4 regions of the Cytobacillus sp. FSL R5-0569 genome follow, and region 4 is predicted to be linked to each of the others. Evidence: riboswitches for the same ligand, from Rfam matches in the RefSeq annotation. Region 4 holds a riboswitch; each other region holds the start of a gene.
The links. Region 4 has a riboswitch for thiamine pyrophosphate ahead of tenA (thiaminase II). Riboswitches for the same ligand answer to the same signal wherever they lie in the genome.
Positions count from the first base shown of each region.

Region 1: linked by a shared signal. The riboswitch ahead of MKX78_RS01855 (3-oxoacyl-ACP reductase) and the one ahead of tenA (thiaminase II) in region 4 are both predicted to bind thiamine pyrophosphate.
Region 2: linked by a shared signal. The riboswitch ahead of thiW (energy coupling factor transporter S component ThiW) and the one ahead of tenA (thiaminase II) in region 4 are both predicted to bind thiamine pyrophosphate.
Region 3: linked by a shared signal. The riboswitch ahead of MKX78_RS12295 (YkoF family thiamine/hydroxymethylpyrimidine-binding protein) and the one ahead of tenA (thiaminase II) in region 4 are both predicted to bind thiamine pyrophosphate.

Region 1 covers NZ_JBBOWW010000001.1:341,437-347,543, forward strand. Annotated here, with positions in the region: gene MKX78_RS01845 (ABC1 kinase family protein) at 1-7, shown strand, start outside; gene MKX78_RS01850 (glycosyltransferase) at 125-1,660, shown strand; TPP riboswitch at 1,746-1,847, shown strand; gene MKX78_RS01855 (3-oxoacyl-ACP reductase) at 1,940-2,695, shown strand; gene MKX78_RS01860 (IclR family transcriptional regulator) at 2,919-3,680, opposite strand; gene MKX78_RS01865 (polysaccharide biosynthesis protein) at 3,878-4,873, opposite strand; gene MKX78_RS01870 (glycosyltransferase family 2 protein) at 4,914-5,513, opposite strand; gene MKX78_RS01875 (hypothetical protein) at 5,668-5,988, shown strand.
Region 2 covers NZ_JBBOWW010000001.1:2,478,154-2,484,260, reverse strand. Annotated here, with positions in the region: gene MKX78_RS12745 (branched-chain amino acid aminotransferase) at 1-304, shown strand, start outside; gene MKX78_RS12740 (nuclease-related domain-containing protein) at 609-1,517, shown strand; gene MKX78_RS12735 (hypothetical protein) at 1,716-1,994, shown strand; gene MKX78_RS12730 (hypothetical protein) at 2,123-2,599, shown strand; gene MKX78_RS12725 (shikimate kinase) at 2,649-3,155, opposite strand; TPP riboswitch at 3,282-3,389, shown strand; TPP riboswitch at 3,433-3,525, shown strand; gene thiW (energy coupling factor transporter S component ThiW) at 3,597-4,118, shown strand; gene thiD (bifunctional hydroxymethylpyrimidine kinase/phosphomethylpyrimidine kinase) at 4,087-4,893, shown strand; gene thiM (hydroxyethylthiazole kinase) at 4,893-5,702, shown strand; gene thiE (thiamine phosphate synthase) at 5,702-6,107, shown strand, end outside.
Region 3 covers NZ_JBBOWW010000001.1:2,390,592-2,396,698, reverse strand. Annotated here, with positions in the region: gene MKX78_RS12305 (ABC transporter ATP-binding protein) at 1-412, opposite strand, end outside; gene MKX78_RS12300 (ECF transporter S component) at 387-998, opposite strand; gene MKX78_RS12295 (YkoF family thiamine/hydroxymethylpyrimidine-binding protein) at 995-1,603, opposite strand; TPP riboswitch at 1,691-1,794, opposite strand; gene MKX78_RS12290 (TetR/AcrR family transcriptional regulator) at 2,001-2,570, opposite strand; gene MKX78_RS12285 (efflux RND transporter permease subunit) at 2,728-4,794, shown strand; gene MKX78_RS12280 (YhgE/Pip domain-containing protein) at 4,781-6,107, shown strand, end outside.
Region 4 covers NZ_JBBOWW010000001.1:2,676,645-2,682,751, reverse strand. Annotated here, with positions in the region: gene MKX78_RS13650 (AbgT family transporter) at 16-1,503, shown strand; gene MKX78_RS13645 (GNAT family N-acetyltransferase) at 1,643-2,389, shown strand; gene trhA (PAQR family membrane homeostasis protein TrhA) at 2,509-3,144, opposite strand; TPP riboswitch at 3,498-3,607, shown strand; gene tenA (thiaminase II) at 3,731-4,420, shown strand; gene MKX78_RS13630 (MFS transporter) at 4,721-6,001, shown strand.

The DNA.
Region 1 (6,107 bases), 2.3 Mb from region 4:
ATTCTGACGACTCTCTGCTTTTTGTTTTGGGTAGAATTTTTCTGATTTCACTACACAAGCAATTCATGGTGAGAATATAGTGTAGAGAGGTGAACGGTTTTGTCAATAAACGTTAATGTTGCTTATGGTTAATACAAAAATTCTCATTGGCAGTCCAATTAATCAAGAACCCGATATTTTAAAAGAGTTTCTGCTATCCTTAGCCAATTTAAAAACGGATACAATGGAGATTCATTATCTTTTCATAGATGATAATCAGAATGAAGAATCAAGTAGATTACTACGTCATTTTGCCAAATGGAAGAAAGATGTTGCGATTTTATCCGCAAAAGAAGATAGTATCTATATTCGTACCGACTTTACCCATTTCTGGAATGATGCTCTCATCTGGAAGGTTGCTCGCTTCAAAGATATGCTTATTGAGCAGGCGAAATTTGAAGAATTTGATTATTTGTTTTTAATTGACTCTGATTTGCTTTTACACCCGAATACCCTTCATACACTTATTTCCACGAAAAAAGAAATTGTTTCAGAGGTATTTTGGACGGCTTGGCAAGAGGGGACAATTCCTTATCCGCAGGTGTGGTTAACAGATGAATATACCCACTGGAGACAGGCGGATGAAGGTGCCATAACAGACGAAGAAAAGGCCGTTCAAACCGAGGCCTTTATTCAACAGTTACAAACTCCAGGTGTTTATGAAGTAGGAGGATTAGGTGCGTGCACGCTAATTAGCAGGAAGGCTTTGTTAGCAGGTATTCATTTTAGTAAAATTAAAAATCTCAGTTTTTGGGGAGAAGATCGACATTTTTGTGTGAGAGCTGTGGCATTAGGACTGGATCTACATGTAGACACGCATCTGCCAGCTTATCATATTTATCGTTCTTCTGACCTTACAGGCATACCCGCATTTAAAGAAAAATGTCAGTATGCTTATAGCGAACTACCTATTTATCCAGAAAAAGCAGAAAGCCATCAAATTCGCTTATCGATGATTGTGAAGAATGAAGAAGGTCGTTATTTACAAACGATGTTAAAGAAAGTAAAGCCATTTATCGATGAAGCTGTGATTATAGATGATGCTAGTACTGATCAGACTATATCGATTTTCTTGCAAGAACTAAAAGGTATGCCAATTAAATTGGTCAAGAATGCAAGCTCCCAGTTTGCCAATGAAGTGGAACTAAGAAAACAACAGTGGTTAGAAGCAACGAATGGTTTTTTAGGTTGGGTATTAAATCTTGACGCAGATGAATGGTTTGAGGAGAGTTTTATTGATTATATTGATGACTTTGTTAAACAGGATACTATCGACCTGTACTGTTTTAGACTGTATGATATGTGGGATGAAGACCATTATCGTGAAGATGAATACTGGCAAGCACATTTCTTATACCGTCCATTTCTAGCAAGAGTTAGATCAACCTTTCAGCCTGTCTGGAAAGAAACACCACAGCATTGTGGGAGATTTCCAGAAAACATCTTCCAACTTACCCACAGTTTATCCACAATGCGAGTCAAGCATTTAGGCTGGGCAAAAGAAAAAGATCGATTAGAAAAATATGAGAGATATAAGCTGCTTGACCCGAATAGCCTCTACGGTAATGAGAAACAATATGAATCGATTCTAGATAAGAATCCCCGTTTAAAACAATGGTGAGAAACATAAAGCAAATGGTCAGTTTCGAAATGAACTTCGATTCATAGCTAGGAAACTATTTGTATGCTAAACTAAAAATAATTAAAAATTGTTGCAGGGGGACTCAGAAAATGAGTTGAGAAGGTTAAAACCTGACCCTTAGAACCTGTTCGTTAAGACGATCGTAGGGAGCATCTTCCAACTATATGCATATGTATGGTAGGCTCTCCATTTTCGGGGAGCCTTTTGTTTTGTTTCCCTGAACATTTTTAATTACATCTATTGAAAAGAGGGAATAGCGTGAGAGAAGAAGTCGTGTTAGTAACAGGAGCAAGTCGTGGATTAGGAGCTGCAATTGCTGAAAAGTTTGGTAAGGAGGGCTACAAAGTAGTCGTTAATTATTTTAATAATAAAGAAAAAGCAGATGCAGTAGTTGAAAAAATCGGACAAGATCGTGCATTGGCTATCCAAGCTGATGTAAGAGATCATCAAGCAGTAAAAGCAATGGTAGCAGACACAATTGCTCATTTTGGTCGCTTGGATATCGTTGTAAATAATGCATTAGTTCAATTTAAATTTGATCCTGTGGCACAGGCGAAAGTAGAGGAATTATCTTGGGCTAGCTATCAAACCCAGTTTGAAGGCGCGATAAAAGCAAGCTTAAATGTTGTTCAATCTGCTCTTCCGGCTCTAAAGGATTCACAGCAAGCCCGTGTGATTGGTATTGGCACGAATCTTTACCAGAACCCAGTCGTTGCCTACCATGAATATACAACAGCCAAAGCGGCATTAATTGGCTTTACACGCAATATGGCCAAAGAGCTCGGACAGTATGATATTAATGTGAATATGGTTTCCGGTGGATTATTAGAAACAACGGATGCAAGTGCTGTTACTACCCCTGAGGTATTTGCGATTGTGGCTGATAACTCTGCTATCCGCCGTGTGACAAAACCAGAAGACGTAGCAGAAGCCGTTGTTTTCTTAGCCTCTCCAGGCGCTAGAGCGATTACGGGACAAAATCTAGTCGTTGATCATGGATTGACGATGAACTAAGATAAAAAAGGTCGTCATCTTTGTTTATGGCGGCCTTTTTCAATAAAATGGACTTATTTTGTAGGTTGATAAATCAGTAAAGAGCTTATATCAGCAAATGTGAGACTAAGTCGAAGCTAAACTCCAATTTATTCGCAGAAAAGGATATTTTTAAAATAACAACTTAATTTTCTCACTAGTATTTTATTCTACTAGATGTTAAAACGGTCGATTGAACGTTCAATCAGTATTGTTCAATTTTTCCTTGTTTATATCGATAGCCAAACATAGAAGATGCTTGTAGGTGAAACTTCAGCAGTTGCTTGCTCATCGGATCCGATGCTTCCTTAGGCATCTTATCGTTAAATCCAACAACTGTCACTGCACCGAGTAATTGATTCTGGTAGTCTAGCAAAGGGACGGAAGCCGAAGAAATCGATGGAATTAAAGGTTCGGTAGCGAAGGAGATTTTCGATTGTTGAATCATTTGCCATTCTGCGTTATCGATCGCTTCCCCGTCTCCTAGCCAATCTTTTGTCAGTACTGGGTTTAAGAAACTTAAGAAAATCTTCCCTGCGGCAGATGTTGGTGGTAAGCTTCCGCCTAGTTGTGTACCAATATGAAGTGGTTCATTCGAATGACAAATCTTTGTCGTAATAGGTCCGTTGTTTGTCCATAATGAAAACGAAACGGTGCAGGAAGTAAGCGAAGAAAGTTCCTGCATATACGGAGTGATTGCATCGGCAATATCACGACTACCAAAGGCGGCTGTACCATATTGAATCAATTTGCTTCCAAGATAATACAGGTTTGTCCCTTTTTCACGATAGAGCATGTTCAATTGCGTAAGTGTATTTAAATATTTATATAAATTACTTTTCGTAATACCGGTTTCTTCTTGAATGGTTGAGAATTTCATTGGGGTATCTTTTTGATAGATTAATTCGATGATAGAAATGCCTATTTGCAAGGATTGTATCATCGTACTACTTTTTTGTATTTCCATGTATGTAACTCCTCAATATGCTAGTCATGTTGAATCCTAATTTATCAGAAACTACATCAAACAACAACCTTCCTTTAGAAGGTTGGTAGGATATCCCTATAAATTCAGTATATATAAGAATAGTAAGTGAGTTGGCGATTATTAACTTGGTCAATGAAGGTGCTCAACTCACGAAAAATAGGGAGCGGTCAAATATATTAATTTAACCTTTTCCATTTTTTTAGCTCTTTTTGAACATAGGATAATGATTGTAGTTTTTCTTTTAGTTCAGCTACAGAGAGACGATAAGTATTATTGGAGTGATATTCTTCTACAGAGTTTGTATCAGTTTCTATTCTGGTATCTCGAGGAATGCGATAGAAGCCTTCAAGATCAATAGCTTTCGCTGCTTCTTCTTTTGTTAGTAAAACTTCATAGAGCTTTTCTCCCGGCCGTGTGCCAATTAATTCTAAAGGAAGGCTAACGTGAAAAAGTTCTTTAATCGCTTGTGCTAAATCTGTAATATAGGCAGCAGGCGATTTTTGTACCATAATATCCCCATTACAAGCATTCTCAAAAGCGTACAATACGAGTTCGACAGCCTCATCTAAACTCATCATAAAACGGGTCATTAAAGGATGCGTAACAGTTAGCGGCTTTCCTTCCTTTACTTGTTCTATGAGTAGCGGAATGATGGACCCCCTTGATGCCATGACATTTCCGTATCTTGTGCCACATATAATGGTACCACGAGCGTTAGCTTGTCTCGATTTAGCGATAAATGTCTTTTCCATTAAAGCTTTAGACATTCCCATTGCATTAATTGGATAGGCTGCTTTGTCCGTTGATAGGCAGACAATTTTCTTTACCCCTGCTTGTATGCCTGCACTTAATACATGATCGGTGCCAAGAATATTCGTTTTCACCGCCTCTAGCGGATGTGACTCACATGAGGGTACTTGTTTTAAGGCTGCTGCATGAAAAATGTAATCAACCCCGTCCACAGCTGGTAATAAAGTACTCATATCCCGAACATCGCCGAGGATATAAGAGATTCTTCCATCTGCATACTGTTTTTGCATGTCATCTTGTTTTTTTTCATCACGAGAAAAGATGCGTATTTCTTTTATTTCACTATGCAAAAAACGTTCTAACACCACATGCCCAAACGAGCCGGTTCCACCTGTAATTAATAGCGTTTTATTTTTAAACATAAGTATGGAACGCACCTTTCTGTCATTTCCCACAATGGGCTTACTTTAATCCAAAATAGTATAAATAATATTCGGAATTTATTCGTGGATAGTTATACCAGTAAGCGATAATTCCTGTTATGTGCACTGAAGGGTTTTGTTCTAAGAGCGCTTGATGAAAATCACAGTCCCCCGCCATATCCGGTCTTTCAGAAAATCTCGCTTCTCCCACACAGCTTCTCTTAATGATCCTAAATTGCCCACACCATTCACGATAATTTTCTTCCGTTGCTTGAAAGAGCTGGCCATCCTTTGTCACCATGCTGTAATAATAAATGTCGTACTCACCATCTATTTTAGCGAGTACTTCACGAATGGTTGGTAAATAAATATCATCGCTATCAATAATGGCAATATAATCTCCAGTTGCGGCTTCGATACAACGATTATACGAATAGCTAGCGCCACGATTTTCCCCATTTTCTAAGATTTTTAGTTGAGGGTACTGTTGTTGATATTCTTTTAACATCAATAATGTTTGATCGGTTGATCCGTCATCACAAACAATGATTTCATCGGCATATTCTTTAGGAATGCTATCAAGCATCGAGCGAACCCATTGTTCACTATTATAAACCGGGGATAAAAAGCTGAATCTCATGACTTTTCCTCACTTTATTATGCATGATTTTGGGGCAGGTGTTATATCGTTTAGTGTATGCGCCTAATTAAAAGTGGTGAATTTAGGACATAAAAAGAAATTATTTACAATAAATTTCTTTTAGTGTAATATTACACTCAAGAGGGGTGAGGGAATGTTTATGGTGAGTTTACCGTTATGGTTTTGGCTATTGTATTATCTCTTTTTGTTTATTTCATTTATGATGGCGTTAAGAATGTTATGGAGGAAACAAATTAGAAAAACAGCATTATTTGTCATCTTTTTTGTTCTAACAATCCCTTTTATTTCTATATTCAATGCTATTGGTCGCGGTGAAGAAATGAATGAAGGGGAGTTTTTCCTTCATGAGCTTTCTGATGGTGCACTATGGGCGTTGTATAGTGTTTTCGGTTATCTTGTTTTATTGTGGTTTTGGTGGAAGGCTATAATATTGTCTATAAAAAGAAGGGGATGAACACTGACATGAAGATGTTTTTTCGAGTTTTATTTCCCTCTATATGTATTTTTATATTTACGTGGATATGTTCATTTTTTCCGTTTAGCAAAATCTTATTATTAGGGATTTATGTCCTT
Region 2 (6,107 bases), 200 kb from region 4:
TGAACTCATTAAAGACTGGGGTATTCCTTTATCTGAGCGTCGTATCTCAATCGATGAGATCTATGAAGCGCAAAAAAATGGCACGCTAGAAGAAGCATTCGGAACGGGTACTGCAGCGGTCATTTCACCAGTCGGAGAACTATTCTGGAATAACGAAAAACTTACCATTGGTGGCGGACAAACAGGTGAAATCGCCGGCAAACTTTACGAAACGCTAACAGGAATCCAAAAAGGAAAAGTAGAAGATAAATTTGGTTGGATTGTGAAAGTAGACGAAGAAAAAGCTGTTACGACAGCAATTTAATAGAAGAAAAAAACCACTTGCCATTGATGGTAAGTGGTTTTTTAAAGGGTTAGGCTAGAAATGTGGTTCTGTAAAATGGACAAAAACTAAAAAGAATAAAACCGAAGTGATGGATTTAGTGAGAAAATGGAATGACTGTATATATTATTATCGTTTGATTTTGCTACTTCAGCCCTACAATCACAAAAGGATTTTACGCTTTTTAACAAGCAAGGTTGTCCTTTCCGAGAGAAGTTAAATAAATTGGTATTTTTTTCATGCGGAAAATTCGTTATAATAGAGTAAAAAGAAAGGATGAAGTAATTTGCCAGACCTAAAACCGCTCAATCCCTCTTACCAACTCCGATTATTACGCGTGCTCCATCTTAGATCAAAATTGTCCCCTGAGAATGAAAAATATCTCAAAATGTTAGAAAAAGGATATGAAGGAGAAAGTAAATGGCGAGATGATTTGCAACAACTTTCACCAAAATTCCCCATCCTCTATGATATATTGCTAGAAATAAATCATACATCCTTTCAAATTGATGCACTCTGTGTAACTCCCCACAAACTCATTGCTTTCGAAGTGAAAAATTATAGTGGTGATTTTATGGTTCAGGAAACTAAATGGTATTCACCAACAAATAAGGAAATTAAAAATCCCCTCCTACAAATCGAAAGAAATGAAACCCTCCTACACCAATTCCTTACTAAGCACGAATTAAACATTGCATTTGATTATCTACTTGTTTTTGTTCATCCCGAGTTTATGTTATATGATCGTACAAAGAAACAAAATGTTATTCTTCCACCGCAAATTCCACGATTATTAAGAGAACTAAATCAAATAGACATTCAACACTCTCCATTTTATACAAAAATTGTTCATGCTTTTTTGAGTCATCATAAAGAAGAAAAGAATTACGCTAGAAAAATCGAATATTGTACGGAGGATTTGGTAAAAGGAGTGGTTTGTCGTGAGTGCGGTGGGCAGATGAAGCGAGCGAGTTTGCGCAAATTTCATTGCTCAAAATGTAGGAGGAACATTTCATCTTGTGATGCATTAAGTGAAGCAATCAATGACTTTATTATTCTTTTTCCATCAGAAAAAGTAACAAAGACGGCGATTTATGATTGGTGTGGTGGAGCAATAAGTAGTTCCGCAATACAACGATTCTTACAAGAGAAATATACACTTAATGGTGGTGGAAATTATTTTTATTATCATTAATGGGTTTTAAAACCGAAGAAACAGTTGAATTATTTAGTAATGAAGAGAAGTGACAGTATCTTATAGATTGAAATGTATTCTGATGGGTTCAATCTACTAGTAAGCAGTTATAAGTTGAACAAAGGACTTTGTGCACAAAAAATCTATATGACATCACAAAAAAAGGGGATAGTAAGTCACTCAGTAGGAGAATCAGAGATGAGCGCCTCGCAAAAGGGATTAGCAAGTCACTCGGAAGGGGAATCAGAGAAGAGCGCCCCGCAAAAGGGGTTAGCAAGTCACTCGGAAGGGGAATCAGAGAAGAGCGCCCCACAAAAGGGGTTAGCAAGTCACTCGGAAGGGGAATCAGAGAAGAGCGCCCCGCAAAAGGGTTTAGCAAGTCACTCGGAAGGGGAATCAGAGAAGAGCGCCCCGCAAAAGGGATTAGCGTGTCCCTCAGAAAGAAAACCAGAGATGAGCGCCTCGCAAAAGGGATAAGTAAGTCACTCGGAAGGGGAATCAGAGAAGAGCGCCCCGCAAAAGGGGTTAGCAAGTCCCTCAGAAAGAAAACCAGAGATGAGCGCCTCGCAAAAGGGATTAGCAAGTCCCTCGGAGAGAAACTAGAGATGAGCGCCTCGCAAAAGGGGTTAGCAAGTCACTCGGAAGGGGAATTAGAGATGAGCGCCCCGCAAAAGGGTTTAGCGAGTCACTCAGAAAGAAAACCAGAGATGAGCGCCCCGCAAAAGGGATTAGCAAGTCACTCAGAAAGAAAACCAGAGATGAGTGCCCCGCAAAAGGGTTCAGCGAGTCACTCAGAAAGAAAACCAGAGATGAGCGCCCCGCAAAAGGGATTAGCAAGTCCCTCAAAAGGAGATTCAGAGATGAGTCCCCTGCAAAAAAGTTTAGCAAATCCCTCAGAAAGAAAACCAGAAATGAGCGCCCCGCAAAAGGGTTTAGCAAGTCACTCAGAAAGAAAACCAGAGATAACCGCCTCACAAAAAGGGAGTTATTCAGCAATTTATTTAGAACCAAACACAAATGAAAGCCGAGCAAGGGAGTGCCCGGCTTTCATAAATTCGTTTAGGATAATGCGAATTACTTAGATAGTAAAAGAAATATTCTAATGAACTATATCCATAATCATCACAAGCTTTATCCTATCCCACTAACAATCAATTCAGCAGCTTCTTCAGCTGTTTTCCCGTCAACATTGATTTTTAGATGATATGGTTGATAATGAGCTTGTCTTTCTTTGTAGAGATGATACATTTCGTCAGTAGAAAGACCATTCAATTTCGGTCTTGTATCTTTAATCAATGGGTATCGATCGAGCCAATTTTCCCATGAGAGCTCGATAAGGACAACGGTACTGTTTTGTAAACAAATTTCGCGGTTCTTACTGTTTAAAAAGGCGCCGCCGCCTAATGAAAGAATCTGTTTTTCTTCGGCAGATAGTTGTTCAATCAATTCGCTTTCAGCTTTTCGAAAAACTTCTTCACCATGATCAAGGAAAATTTTTGAAGTTGACATCCCAAACTGTTGTTCAATGCGTTCATCCGTGTCGATTAAACCCCACTGTAATTTCTTAGCTAATTCCGTGCCTATGGATGTCTTTCCGACCCCCATAAACCCAATAAGTACAATACTCTTATCTTCCATAGACTGTCCTCCCGAATGTTATATAAAATATCATATCATAACGTTTTATGTCGCAACATCGTTTCTATCCAATGTTTTTTATTTTCATTTCTATCATTTCATGTTATATTGACATCATATATTATAAGTTTTCACTGGGGGTGCCTTCACATAGAGGCTGAGATTGAATGCCGTTCAAAACCCTTTGAACCTGATCTGGTTTGTACCAGTGGAGGGAAGTGTGTCGATGTAGTCGTCCTCGCTTCCTTTTGGAAGTAGAGGATTTTTTTTATATATGAATAAATGCTAGGGGTGCCAAATACTTGGCTGAGATGAACCCTTTGAACCTGATCTAGTTAATACTAGCGTAGGGAAGCGAGTGACGTCATACATATCATGATGACCAAAGCCGCTTATTCAAAATAGCGGCTTTTTTATTTTTATCGAAAGGAGGAAAGGTCTATGAATAAAATCCAAAAAATGACGATGACGGCAACGATTGCAGCCATCACTACTGTGTCGAGTAGTCTCATTTTTATTCCGATTGGAATAGCGAAAATTTTTCCGATTCAGCACTTGGCGAATGTATTATCTGCTGTACTTCTTGGACCATGGTATGCCGTTAGTCAAGCGTTTCTTTCATCTACATTGAGAAATATGATGGGGACTGGAAGTGTTTTTGCCTACCCCGGGAGTATGATTGGCGCATTACTTGCAGGGTTCCTTTATCAAAAAACGAAAAAAATTGGCTTCTCAGCACTAGGTGAAGTCGTTGGAACAGGAATGATAGGGGCAGTAGCGACTTATCCGATTAGTACATTACTTTTAGGACAAGAAGCAACCCTTTTCGGATTCCTACCAGCATTTATGGTGAGCTCGTTTACTGGAGCAATTTTAGGATATGGTTTATTAAGAGTATTAATTAAGAATAAAGCTATTGGAGGTTACATCAATGAAAACAGCATTAACGATCGCAGGTTCTGATTCAGGAGGAGGAGCTGGGATTCAAGCAGATCTTAAAACTTTTTCCGCCAATGGTGTGTTTGGCATGTCCGTCATTACGGCGATTACCGCTCAAAATACAGTAGAGGTACGTTCGGTACAGGATATAGAAATCAATATTATAAAAGACCAAATAGAAGCTGTGTTTGATGATATCCAAGTTGATGCTGTCAAAATCGGGATGTTGTCATCTAGTGAGACTGTAAAAATCGTCGCAGACCGTTTAAATCATTATAGTCCAAAAGTGATTGTGTTAGATCCTGTTATGGTTTCAAAAGGTGGACATCATCTTTTAAAGGAACAAGCTATTGAAGCATTAAAAGCGAAAATGTTACCACTTGCGACTGTAATTACGCCAAACATTCCTGAAGCTGAAGTACTTTCGGGTATGACAATTCGCACGGTTGATGATATGGAGCAAGCTTGTAAAAAATTATATGAATTAGGGCCAAAAGCCGTCTTATTAAAAGGTGGACATTTAGAAGGAGAACCGAATGACTTATTATGGGATGGACAAAGTTTCAACTGGTTTAATGGTCGAAGAGTAGAGACAAAAAACACCCATGGTACAGGTTGTACTCTATCATCTGCCATTGCTGCTGGGTTAGCAAAAGGGGAAGAACTTATTGAGGCCATACAGTCTGCGAAAAATTATATTTCCATAGCGATTGAGCATAGCCTAGCACTCGGTAATGGGCATGGTCCGACAAATCATTTTTATGAGTTATACAACAAAGCAAAGATGGAGGAAAGATAATGGCGATTTCAAGTGAAGCAGTTGAGAGAGTCTTTCAGCAGTTACAAGAACATACCCCACTCATTCATCATTTAACAAATACAGTAACTATTAATGATTGTGCAAATGTGACCCTAGCAATGGGCGGTTCACCTGTTATGGCCACCCAACTCTTAGAAGTAGAAGAAATGGCTATGATGGCAGATGGGCTCGTAATTAATTTTGGTACTATTAATGATGCGATGTTTGCGGCAATGATTAAAGCTGGACAAACTGCCAATCAAAAAGGGGCCCCAGTAATATTTGATCCAGTTGGTGTTGGTGCAACCACTTATCGCACAAATAAGGCAAAAGAGCTAATTAGCACAATAAAAGTGTCCATTATTCGCGGCAATGCTTCTGAAGTTTCTGCTCTTATTGGTAAGAATACAAAAACGCGTGGTGTTGATGCAGGGGCAATTGAAATAGCACCTGAAGCACTTGCAAAGGAGGCAGCTGAAGTCCTAAACTGTCTCATTGTTATTAGTGGAAAAGAAGATGTCATTACAGATGGGAAGCAATTAGTTGTGATTGATAATGGAGATTATCTTTTGACGAAGGTAACAGGAACTGGCTGCATGACAGCTTCATTAGTAGCAACTGCTGCTGCTGTTTCAGAAAATTGGTTTGACGGGGCTGTTATTGGTATGGCTACTATGAGTCTAGCAGGGGAAATCGCAGCTAAGAGCTTACATGCCGGTGAAGGGTTAGGTTCATTTCGAGTGAAGCTAATGGATACGATTAGTACAATGAATGCAGCCATATGGCTAGATGGAGTGAGGCAAAACTAATGGATTACCGTTTATATTTAGTCACAGATGATAAAATAGCAAACAATGAATTATATGATATTGTTCGAAGTGGTGTAAAAGGTGGTGTGACCATCGTTCAATTAAGAGAGAAGACAGCGGATGGTCAACTCTTTTATGAAAAGGCGAAAATATTACAATCTATATTAAAACCATTGGATATTCCACTGATTATTAATGATAGAGTAGACATCGCTTTAGCGGTAGGTGCAGCAGGTGTGCATGTTGGACAAGATGATCTGCCATGTGCCGTCGTTAGAAAGATTGTTCCTGATGATATGGTAGTTGGTATCTCTGTATCCAATGTGGAAGAAGCGAAACTTGCTCAAGAACAAGGAGCAAATTATGTTGGAATAGGTTCGGTGTTTCCGACAATTTCTAAATCAG
Region 3 (6,107 bases), 290 kb from region 4:
ATAATCCTACAATATCTAGCACATGTTCTATTCTTTGTTTCATTTGGCATCTGGGAATAGACAAGTTTTCTAACACAAATGCTAATTCATCTTCTACACGAACCATGCAAAACTGACTTTCTGGATCTTGAAAGACAATGCCTATTTCTTGGTTTATTACTCCTTTGGGGTAGGAGGAGATATTTCTCCCTTTATATAAAAGGTCCCCTGAAGTAAAACCTTCAACCGCCTCAGGATATAGACCATTTAAACATAGTGTCAGTGTACTTTTGCCAGAACCACTTGCTCCAAGTAATAAAGTCACTTCCTCTGCATATAACTTACAGCTTACATTATTTACAGAAGGTTCATCGTGTTTATCAAAGGAAAATGAGAAAGAGTCTAATTCAAAAATTGGTTGATGATTTTCCATGCCTTGCTAGTACCTCCTTCCCAATAGGGTACCCATTTAAAACACCAGTTTTCGCTAGTTGATCTGCTAATATTTTTCCTAAATAACCAGCAATGATAGCTCCACTTAAGAGACGTATAACAAACATTGTCATAATAAGCCAGGATTCATAGGCATGAAAACCTGATACAAAGAAATGGTAAGGAAAACTAATAAATGCAGCGCTGACACCTGAAAAAACGAGAATACGAGGTTGATAATTTTTCCATTTTGTCAGAGCAAAAGCGATTTCCGCCCCTAATCCTTGCACCATCCCTGAAAGAATTAAAGTGGGTCCAGATGTTGAGCCGACAAGTACTTCGGTAATAGCAGCAATGGTTTCTGCTGTAAAAGCAACGCCTGGCTTTCTGATAATGTAAGCAGCTATTATGGATACAATAAACCATATGCCATAAATCAATTCATAACCAATGGGTCCAAACCCAAACGGGGTAAGGATGGCAACAAGAACTTTACCGACCCCAAAAAACCCTAAATAAATAAAGCCAAATACGACACCCAGGACTGACATGAGAACAATATCTTTCAGACGCCATGATTTTATCATGAGACTTTCACTTCTTTAGCTTTTCCAGTAGGGCTGTTAGCTGATAATGTGAATGTCATTGTCACATGAGATACATCTTGCTTGGTCTGATCGAAAACGTTCTGTAACAAGTTAAAAATATCATTCACCTTGCCATCAAGCCTTGTGGCATAATGGCTATGGCTAACGTTTACTTCAGTCTCCTTGGACCAATCAATTTGCTCATAAATTTTTTCCATATAATCTTCCCTCCCTAAGGGATAGAGGGCAAATTTACAACCTGCAAGCTGGTCTATTTCTTTTGTATCATCCTTGTTCAAGGCAATGTCAGATTCGTCCATGTATACATCTGCTGCTGAATCTCCTGGACAACCAATCGAAAAGGTACCACTCATAGCGATGTGTTCTCCTGTTTTAGCTGCGTGTAAAAAGATTGCCCTCACTACATCAAAAACATGAATTTGCTTACCACGGATACAAGTAGATACATCATCAGTTTCTGACCACACCTTTGACATGTTCACTTCTTTAAGGGCAAATAAGATGATGTCCACATACCTCTCACTCATTGGAGAAAGCGTAAACTGACAACCTACGATACTACTTGTTCCACATAATTGATTCATACAAAAATCTCCTTTTAACATTTTTTGAACAAAAAAAACTGCACCCCGATGGAATGCAGTTTGGCTATGCAGAAAAAAAAGAGAATACACTGACCAACTGCACTTCCCCACGCTAGTATTATCTAGATCGGGTTATAAGGGTCAGGCAATTGCCTTCTCAGCCATTAAATATAGCTCCCCTAGCGCATTCGATATATTTTATTTGTTCGTCTATCCTATCATAAGCAAAAAATCATTATCTGTAAACCAATACTTGTCAATTGATAATGTAGTAGAGATAAATACAATTTACTAATTGATACGTAAATGATGCAAAAGAGTAAGGAATACAGTTTAAATCGCAATATAGTAGAGGTGAATAAAATATTGATGTGAAGAATGTTGATATATTCGCATACTATTTAGAATGAAGAATAACCCGATTACTAATTTCAGTAATAATGGTTGTCATTTCTTCCGGAGATTCTTTCATCCCATTCATTAACCATTTTTCAATTACATAAATACATCCACTAATTACAAAGTAAATCATATATTTTGATTTATCTATATTTATGACCTGCGGATCTTCCTTTAAACTATTAATAATGATTGATTGTGCAGTATCAATCACTCTCGTTTGAAAAGCTTTGTTACCATGGTCACTAAATAAAACAAGAAAATCAGCACTTCGTTTATAAACATAATCTAATAAATACTTCGTCATTGCAAAAGTTTCATTTGTCTCATTATGGTTGTACTGTTTTAAAGTGACTTGTAATTCTAACAAAATCTCATCTTCAATATGCTGGAGTAAATCAAATTGATCACGATAATGGCTATAAAAAGTAGAACGATTGATATCTGCTTTTTGACATAATTCTTTAATGGTAATGGATGAAATTATCTTTTCTCTTAATAATTCCATTAAACTTTCCTTTAACACCATACGAGTATATTGTTTCCGACGATCCAATTTTTTGTTCATCATGCCACCCTCACTTTTTTAGAGAAATCCAACAAAGTACGCTTAAATGTTGGATGTTAAACATTTTTTACACAACTGTTTGTTGTTTATCTAACACAGTGGTATGTATAATGTTACTGTAAAAGAATTTCAACATCAAGAAGTGGGGAAACCAATAATGATTGAGTTTATTATTCGTTATAAAAAATCTGTAACAATCATTTTCTTTTTGTTATCAGTGCTTTCTGCTATTGGATTTCTGTTTGTGAATGTTAATTATAATATGAAAGATTATATCCCAGCAGAAGCTGAATCTACCGTTGCTTTAGAAGTGATGGAAGATGAGTTTACTAGTGGCATTCCAAATACAAGCGTAATGGTTGAGAATGTAACAATCCAAGAAGCGCTCGTTATTAAAGAGAAATTAAATAAGGTTCAAGGTGTAACTGATGTGATGTGGTTAGATGATGCGATGGACATAAGAACACCAATAGAAACCGGAGACCAAGGCACAATAGAAAATTACTACAAAAATAATCACGCTCTTTATTCTGTCACCATTGAGAGTGGCAAAGAGGTCGAAGCAACAGAAGATATATATCAAATAATTGGTGAGAAGGGATCACTTATTGGCGAAGCTGCAAATACAGCTACGCAGCAGAAAATGACAGGGCAAGAAACGTTACTCGCTGCAGGGATACTTATTCCCATTATTATCATTATACTAGTTCTCTCGACAAACTCTTGGGTCGAACCGCTCTTTTTCTTAACGGCTATCGGTGTATCGGTAATTATTAATTTAGGGAGTAATGTTTTTATAGGAGAAGTGTCCTTTGTGACACAATCAGTCGCACCAATTTTGCAGTTAGCTGTTTCCTTGGATTACGCTATCTTTTTATTACATAGTTTTCAAGATTATCGTAAACAAGGGCATGAGCCAAATCTAGCTATGAAACTAGCTATGAAAGAATCGTTTAGTGTCATTGCCTCGAGCGCATCTACAACTCTATTTGGATTTATTGCATTATTGTTTATGGATTTTGAGATTGGATCAGACCTAGGTTTAAACCTTGTTAAAGGAATAATTTTAAGTTTTATAAGTGTGATGGTATTCCTTCCAGCACTTACATTATTATTCCATCATTGGATTGAAAAAACACAGCACAAATCATTAATACCAAATTTTGAAGGTATTGGAAAAAAAACATTAAAGTTAAGGTTTCCAGTCTTGATTTTCGTCTTACTTCTCATTATACCTAGCTTTTTAGCACAAAAAGAAACCTCATTTACTTATGGAATGGGGGATCAACCTGATAGTACTAGATTAGGGCAAGACATCCAAAAAGTAGAAGAAATATTTGGCGAATCAACCGCTGTAGTATTATTGGTACCTAATAATGAAATAGGTAAAGAAAAAGAAATGATTGAATCTATTGAAGAGGTTGACCATGTCTCAAATGTAATTGGATACGCGAATATGGTTGGCTCGACTATTCCGCAAGAATATTTGGAGGAGGAAGCAAAGGAACAATTCTTATCTAATAATTACAGTCGAATCATCATTAATACTGATGCAGGAACAGAAGGAGATATTCCTTTTCAATTAGTAGAAGAGGTAAGGGAAATAGGTACTAACTATTTTGGTAATCAAGCGTTAACTTTAGGCGAAAGTGTTGCACTTTATGATATGAAATCAACTGTTACAGAAGATAATTCTTTAGTAAATACTTTAACCGTTATCGCGGTTGGACTCGTGTTACTTGTCACATTCAAATCATTATCATTACCGATTATCTTATTATTAACAATACAATCTTCTGTTTGGATTAATCTCGCCATACCCTATTTTACCGATACGTCATTAGTATTTATTGGTTATCTCATCGTTAGCACTGTACAGCTTGCAGCAACGGTCGATTATGCCATTTTATTAACAGAGACTTATAAGCATAATCGTGGAAAGTTATCTCCAAAACAAGCGATGAGAAAAACAATTGATGAGAAATTATTTTCCATTATCGTTTCAGCGTCCATATTATCAAGTGTCGGATTTATATTATGGCTAACTTCCTCAAATCCAATCGTCGGTTCTATAGGATTATTATTAGGTAGAGGAGCATTGCTCGCGTTTTTACTCGTTATACTTTTTCTACCTGGATTATTATTACTATGTGATAAATTGATTCAAAAAACATCTCTTCAAATGGACTTTAGTAACAAGGAGGAAAAACATGAAGATCATTAAATGGATGCTTATCACTGCTTCTCTATTTTTCTTTCCTGTGATGAATATACATGCAGAATCACAACCTGTTAAAGATGGAATGAGTAAAGGGAAAGTAGCAAACAAAAATGAAGTGATTTATGCTAACTTGCTAGCAGACGGTAACCTAACCGAATTATATGTTGTCAATTCTTTTGAAATGATAGAACCTGGTGTGATTGAGGATTTTGGAAATTACGAAAAAGTTAAAAATCTAACTGACACATCAAAAATTAGCAAAGAAAATAATCAGATCACATTACAAGCAAGAGAAGAAAATTATTATTATCAAGGAAACTTACCAAATAACTCTGAGTTACCTTGGCGTTTTACAATTAATTATTACCTTAATAATAAAAAGATTAATCCAGAAAATTTAGCTGGTAAATCTGGCGATATAAAAATGGAAATTGCTGTAGAAGCGAATGAAGGTAAGCGTTCTTCATTCTCTGAAAATTATATGCTGCAAATTAGCGTACCGCTGAACACTGAAAAATTTAAGGATATAAAAGCTGAGAATGCCACTGTTGCACAATCCGGCAAAGATAAGCAGCTCACTTTTACCGTTATGCCTGAGCAGGAAGAAGTATTTACGATTGAGGCAGAAACAAATCATTTTGAAACAGAAGGTGTGCAAATATCTGCTTTACCTGCTTCACTTGCCATTGATAGCCCAGATACTGAAGAATTGACGAGTGAATTTCACTCATTAACTGAGGCAATTGGTGACATTCATCATGGTGTCGGAGACTTAGAAATAGGAATGAATGAACTTTCATCAGGCTTACGGTCATTAGAGGGTGGGTCTGCACAATATAAAAAAGGACTAAATGAATTAAGTCAGTCTGGTGACCGATTAACTGAAGGATCAGCACAAATAAATAATACTTTATCATTGATTAAAGATGAGATTAAACAAGCCAGTGGCGTGAGTGGTATTGGGGAACTCGAGAATGTAACAATCGATCTGCCTGAGGTGGCGGATAATCTAGAACAAGCAGCTAATGATGTAGACCAAGTAGTTGTTAATTACAATGAGGTAAAAACACAAATCAACCGTGCTCTGGAGCAGATACCAGATAACCAAATTTCAGATAAAGAGATAAATAAATTATATGAAAGTAATGCGGATAAAGAGGTAATTGACCAATTGGTAGAAACCTATAGAGGGACAAAAGCTACTCAAGAAGTTCTACTACTAGCCAAAGATAACCTTACAGACATGGTTGAACCTATATCAACCTTTAGTCAATCAATGAGAGAAGCAGCAGGTAACCTTCGTGCAATATCATCTA
Region 4 (6,107 bases):
GAAAAGAAGGGCTTGATGTCCAAGTTTTTGTCAGGCATTGAAACGATAGGGAACAAGCTACCAGATCCATTTTTTATTTTCGTTTATCTCGCAGCGTTTGTAATGATATTAACGTTCATAGTTAATCAATTTGATGTTACTGTTGAGCACCCAGGAACAGGGGAAGAGTTGGCAATAAAAAGTTTAATTTCTGGTGAAGGATTGCAGTTTATATTAACTGAGATGCTGTCTAACTTTACTGGCTTCGCCCCACTAGGTCTTGTGTTAGCTATGATGCTTGGTGTAGGCTTAGCTGATAAAGTTGGTTTACTAGAAACAGCCATTAAAAAGTCGATCTTAAGTACACCAAAGTCATTAGTCACTTATGCTGTTTTCTTTATTGGTATTATGGGGAATATTGCTTCAGATGCGGCGTTTGTACTTGTACCACCTTTAGCTGCGATGGTTTTCTACACTGTTGGTAGGCATCCATTAGCTGGTTTAGCAGCCGGCTTTGCTGGAGTAGGTGCAGGTTTTTCAGCTAATGTCTTAATCGCTGGAACAGATGCATTATTGGCGGGAATTACTACTGAGGCTGCTAAAGCAATCGATCCTTCATTTGTTGTATCACCTGTTGATAATTGGTATTTTATGTCGATTTCTACTGTTCTCTTAACTTTAGTCGGTGGATTCTTAACTGAAAAGGTAATTGAACCAAGATTAGGAAAATATGATGGGGATTTGAAAAAGAATTTTGAACCGGTTTCAGCTATCGAGTCAAAAGGGTTAAGAAATGCCGTTATAGCGGGTCTAGCATATATTGCTATTTTACTTACAATTATCTTCTGGCCAGACTCCCCTCTTAGAAACGAAGAAGGTCGTATGATTCCTTCCCCATTTTTAAGTGGAATTATCCCAATTGTTTTATTATTCTTTATAACGATGGGAACAGCATACGGAGTAACAGTAAAGAAAATCACAAAAAGTGCTGATATTCCAAAGTATATGGCAGATTCGATGAAAGATATGGCAGGCTATATCGTCCTTATATTTGCTGCGTCACAATTTATTGCTTATTTTAACTGGTCCAATTTAGGTACTTGGATTGCAGTCAATGGTGCGGAATTCTTATCTTCCATCAATTTAACTGGTATTCCTGTTATTATTGGATTTATTATTTTCGTCTCTATTCTGAATTTATTAATCTTTAGTGGGTCTGCTCAATGGGCATTATTAGCCCCAATTTTTATTCCATTGTTTATGTTACTTGATTATAACCCTGCTTTTATCCAAGCAGCGTATAGAATTGCCGATTCAACTACAAATATTATTACACCACTAAATCCGTATATCCTTGTAGTTCTTGCTTTTATGAGAGAATACGATAAAAAAGCAGGTTTAGGCACGCTTATTTCCTTAATGATTCCTTATTCAATGGTTTTCTTAGTAATTTGGGTAGTCATGCTATTCATTTTTGGATTATTCGGTATTCCGATTGGACCCGGTATCGAAATGTATTTGTAATAACGAGGTATTGTTGCCCGAACATTTATGTTCGGGCTTCTTTATTGCGAAAAATGATAAAATAGATAGAGGTATTTTTTTGAGAGTGAGGAATATTAATCGTTAAACTTAAGAGCTAGAAGTAGGGGAGAGATAGGCATTGGTTAGTTTCAGAGATATACACCATGATGGTAATCTAATAGCAGAGAAAGCCAACTTTGATCACTATGGCACAAAACAGTTCTATTTTAAATATGATGCAAACTTTATTCAATTTAAAATAAATCCTAGTTTGCAAGATTTTCAACTGGCACAGAGGTATTTAGAAGACTATCAGAAAGAGCATAAACAAGAACATTTGAAGTTTTATTTACCAGCAGACGAAATGATTCAAGAGGATGTTTTATTATACCTTTATCAACAATTTTATACGATCGGGTGTCAGGAGTTATATGAAATTAAACCTCTTCAATTTATATATAAAGATAGAAAGAACGAAATCGTGGTTGAGGAAGTGACAAATGATAATTTACGAGAATATCTACTATTGCAGAGAAACTTTGATCAAGATTATGGTGAGGAATATGTGAATCTTAATAGAAGCATGCATTCCTATCATTATAATGCAAAAGATACGTTACAGTTACTCGCATATGATCATGGTGTGCCAGCAGGTTCATTACAAGTATTTTTTAATAAGTGTACAGCTGAAATTGATAATGTAGGTGTGTTACCAGCTCACCGATTAAAGGGGATTGCTGCAAGTTTGCAATATGAAGTAATGAAACGATTTAGCAATCATAGGGTTATACTTGTAGCCGACAGCAATGACACGCCAAAGGATATGTATCGCAAACAAGGGTATAAAAAAGTGAGTTTTCGCTATGAAGTAATGAAGTTATTATAAGTAGTAGTTTTTTTAGATTAAACACGTATTGTCATAAAAACTCAACAAACGGATATTAATAAATCTGCAGGCGGTGAGAGTAGCCATCTGCAGATCATTTATAAAGAAGTAAATTTTGATCATGGTAGAAGCGAGAGAACAGCAAAAAAATGCATAATCGAACCAGCGAGAACAAAAACATGCCACAATGCGTGATGGTACTTAAATCCTCTCCATACATAAAATATTGAACCAGCAGTGTATAGTACGCCACCGATAATGAGGAAAATCATTCCTTGTGTGGGTAAGTGTGTAACCAAGGGCTCCCAGGCAAATATAATTAGCCAGCCCATCAAAACATATAGTAATGTCGAGAAGACTAAAAACTTTTTAACAAAAAAACATTTGAAAACCGTACCAGCAATCGCTAGCCCCCAAACAAGACCAAATAAAGTCCATCCTAAGGGTCCTTTAACTGTTATAAATAGAAACGGTGTGAACGTTCCAGCAATAAAAAAGTAAATGGAAGAATGATCGAGAATCTCAAATACATCCTTTGCTTTTCCAGCAGGTAAACTATGTAGCAAAGTTGATGAGAAATATAAAATAACCATCGTTGTACCAAAAAGAACAAAGCTGACAATATGCCAAGGTGTTCCATATAAGGATGAAAAAACAGTTAAAATGACGAGAGCCGCAATACTTAATAGCGCACCAATTCCGTGTACGATCGCGTTGGCGATTTCTTCTCCCTTTGAAAAAATATGTGTTTCCAAGTAGTATTCACCCATTCTTTATCCAAAATCATAATTCTAGTATAAACATATTTTAAGCTGATAAAAAGTCGAAAGCTTTCATTATAAAGAAAAACTTCACCGAACGAGAAGGGGGGGGAGGGTCTGGTCTAACGGCAGAGAGTTTAAATGCTTGGAGAATATTTGGTGTTATCCATCCTTGAGTCAATGCCAATTTAAGCCGGGTATTACGTCAGTTGAAGCATTCATCCAACTTGTTTCATAATGGTTACTGAAAGAGAAGCTCGACATTGCTTATTTACTAAACTTGCAGTTTTCATTTAGGTTGACATTTATTGATAAGATGATAACATAACTTTGAAAGCATAATTGAATAAATCCACTAGGGGTGCCTTTAAAAGGCTGAGATTAAAGTGTAATAACTTTAAGACTCTTAGAACCTGATCTGGTTGATACCAGCGTAGGGAAGTGGCGTATATAAATTTAGTTAACATTATAACTATAACTAAATGAATAATGTATACAGTAACCACTTTCTTATAGGAAGTGGTTTTTCGCTTTTCTGGATTTTTTATGCTCGATAAAAAAAAGAGAAGAGGTAGAAATGATGACAACAAAAGAAACGTTTACACAATCGTTAAGGAAAGAAGTCCATGATATATGGGAAGCGAATTTTGAACACCCTTTTGTTAAAGGAATTGCTAAGGGAGATTTACCAATTGAGTGTTTCCGCTTTTATGTGTTACAAGATTCTTACTATTTATCACATTTTGCTCGTGTGCAAGCAATCGCTGCTTCTAAAGCAGAGAATTTATATATGACCTCAAGAATGGCCTCGCATGCGCAAGGTACCTATGAAGCTGAACTAGGGTTACATAACAAATTTATGGAGGTATTAAAAGTTTCTGAAGAAGAGTTAAACCAGTTTAGACCCGCTCCTACTGCCTATGCATATACATCCCATTTATATCGTGTAGCAGAGACAGGCACAGTTGGCGAGGTCATCGCTAGTTTGCTTCCGTGTTATTGGATTTATTATGATATTGGGCAGAGCTTTAAAGGGGCAAAACCAAAAGAAGAAATCTATCGTACCTGGATTGATACATACGGTGGAGAATGGTTTGTTAAACTTGTACTGGAACAAATTCATCATCTTGATCGGCTTGCTGAAATGGCATCTGAAACAGAAAAAGAAAAAATGAAAATGGCATTTACCATTAGCTGTCAATATGAATTAGCTTTTTGGGAAATGGCTTATACCCAAGAAAAGTGGCTAAGTGATAAAACATATGCATAAAACTTCATAAATGAAAGCGGGAATAGTGTTAACAGAATAAGGTTAGTTCATACTAACTCAATTCTGTTAACATCATACCCTTTATAATCGTTGTAGTATCAGGTTTGTTTATGGAATAAAGACAATTTGTTGTATCGGATTTTCCTAAAAAGAAGTTCGGACTTCAAAAACTACTCATCTAGTCAATAGAAATGACTTCTACTTCTCCACCCTCATAGACATATAAACTTCCTATATATATATAATGACAATAAGCGTATAATGAGAGACGAATGTTAAATTGAGGAAGGCGTTTTAAAAATGAATAAACAACAAAGTAAGTACAGATGGGTTGTATTTGGTGTTTTACTTTTAGCCTATTTATTTATGGTTAGTCAAAGAACAGCACCTGGTTTAATTACTGATCAATTAATGGAAGAATTTCATTTAACTGCAGCAACGATTGGGCTGATAACGAGTATTCAATTTTTTGCTTATGCTGGATTGCAAATTCCCATCGGATTATTCTCTGATAGATTTGGTCCCAATGTATTTCTAGTCGCTGGAACACTGCTAAACGGGCTAGGTACCATCCTGTATAGTTCGTTAGATAATAGTTATATGCTCATCTTTGCTAGGTTATTATGTGGAATTGGCGATGCTACTATATGGGTCAATTTAGTTCTTGTTTTGAGCATTTGGTTCAAGCAGCAGGAGTTTTCGATGCTAGTGGGATTTGCCGGAATGACCGGAAGTTTAGGATTCTTATTAGCAACAGTTCCTTTTAGTTCGACCATTTCTCTATTAGGGTGGCGACTTCCATTTTTAATTGTTGGCATTGTAATATTCACCCTTGGTATGGGGCTTTATGTTGTTTTAATAAAATATCCTAAGAAGAAATTTCAAATGGAAGAAGAAAAAAATCAAAAAGAAACAAATGAACCGTTATTAGTCATCATAAGAAGATTACTTGTCAATCGCCAAGCTTGGGCGACATTCCTTTGTCACTTTGGTGTAGTGGGCACATATATCGGCTTTATTGGCTCTTGGGCAGTTCCCTATGGTATGGACATTTACGGTTTATCACGATCAAGTGCAAGTGAAGTAATTATGTACGGCTTATTTGGTGCCATTATCGGAGCACCATTAACAACCTATCTATCTACTTTTTTTGACAGAGTCAAAGCACCGTATGTCATTGTGCAGATGCTGTCGGTTTCTGCTTGGATCACTTTAGTATTGATGGGTGGAGAGCCACCATATTTATTATTCATTCTTTTATTCGTAATCATAGGTTATGCAAATGGTGCAAGTGCTCTAACCTTTACAGTTGTTAGACAGTCCTTTCATATAAAGGAAGTGGGGCTTATTTCCGGTTTCGCTAATACGGGAGGCTTTCTTAGCGCAGTGTTGCTGCCAGCAATTTTTGGAAAAGTATTGGACCATTTTGCTAATTTTGACGTTACAACCGCTTATCAATATGGACTTTATATTCCTTTAAGCTTTGCGATTATTGGGTTAATTGGAGTATTCATGTTATATGAGCCAACAGTATATCGTCAAAAACTTCAAATGAGTCAAATGAAAAAATCGGTTGGTTAACAATCGATTTTTTTATTTAGCTAATAAAAAATGAAGAACAATCATCACTTAAAAGGCAGTCGAGTGGATACCTGATTTGTTCACCATCTATCGTCTTTAGAGAAAT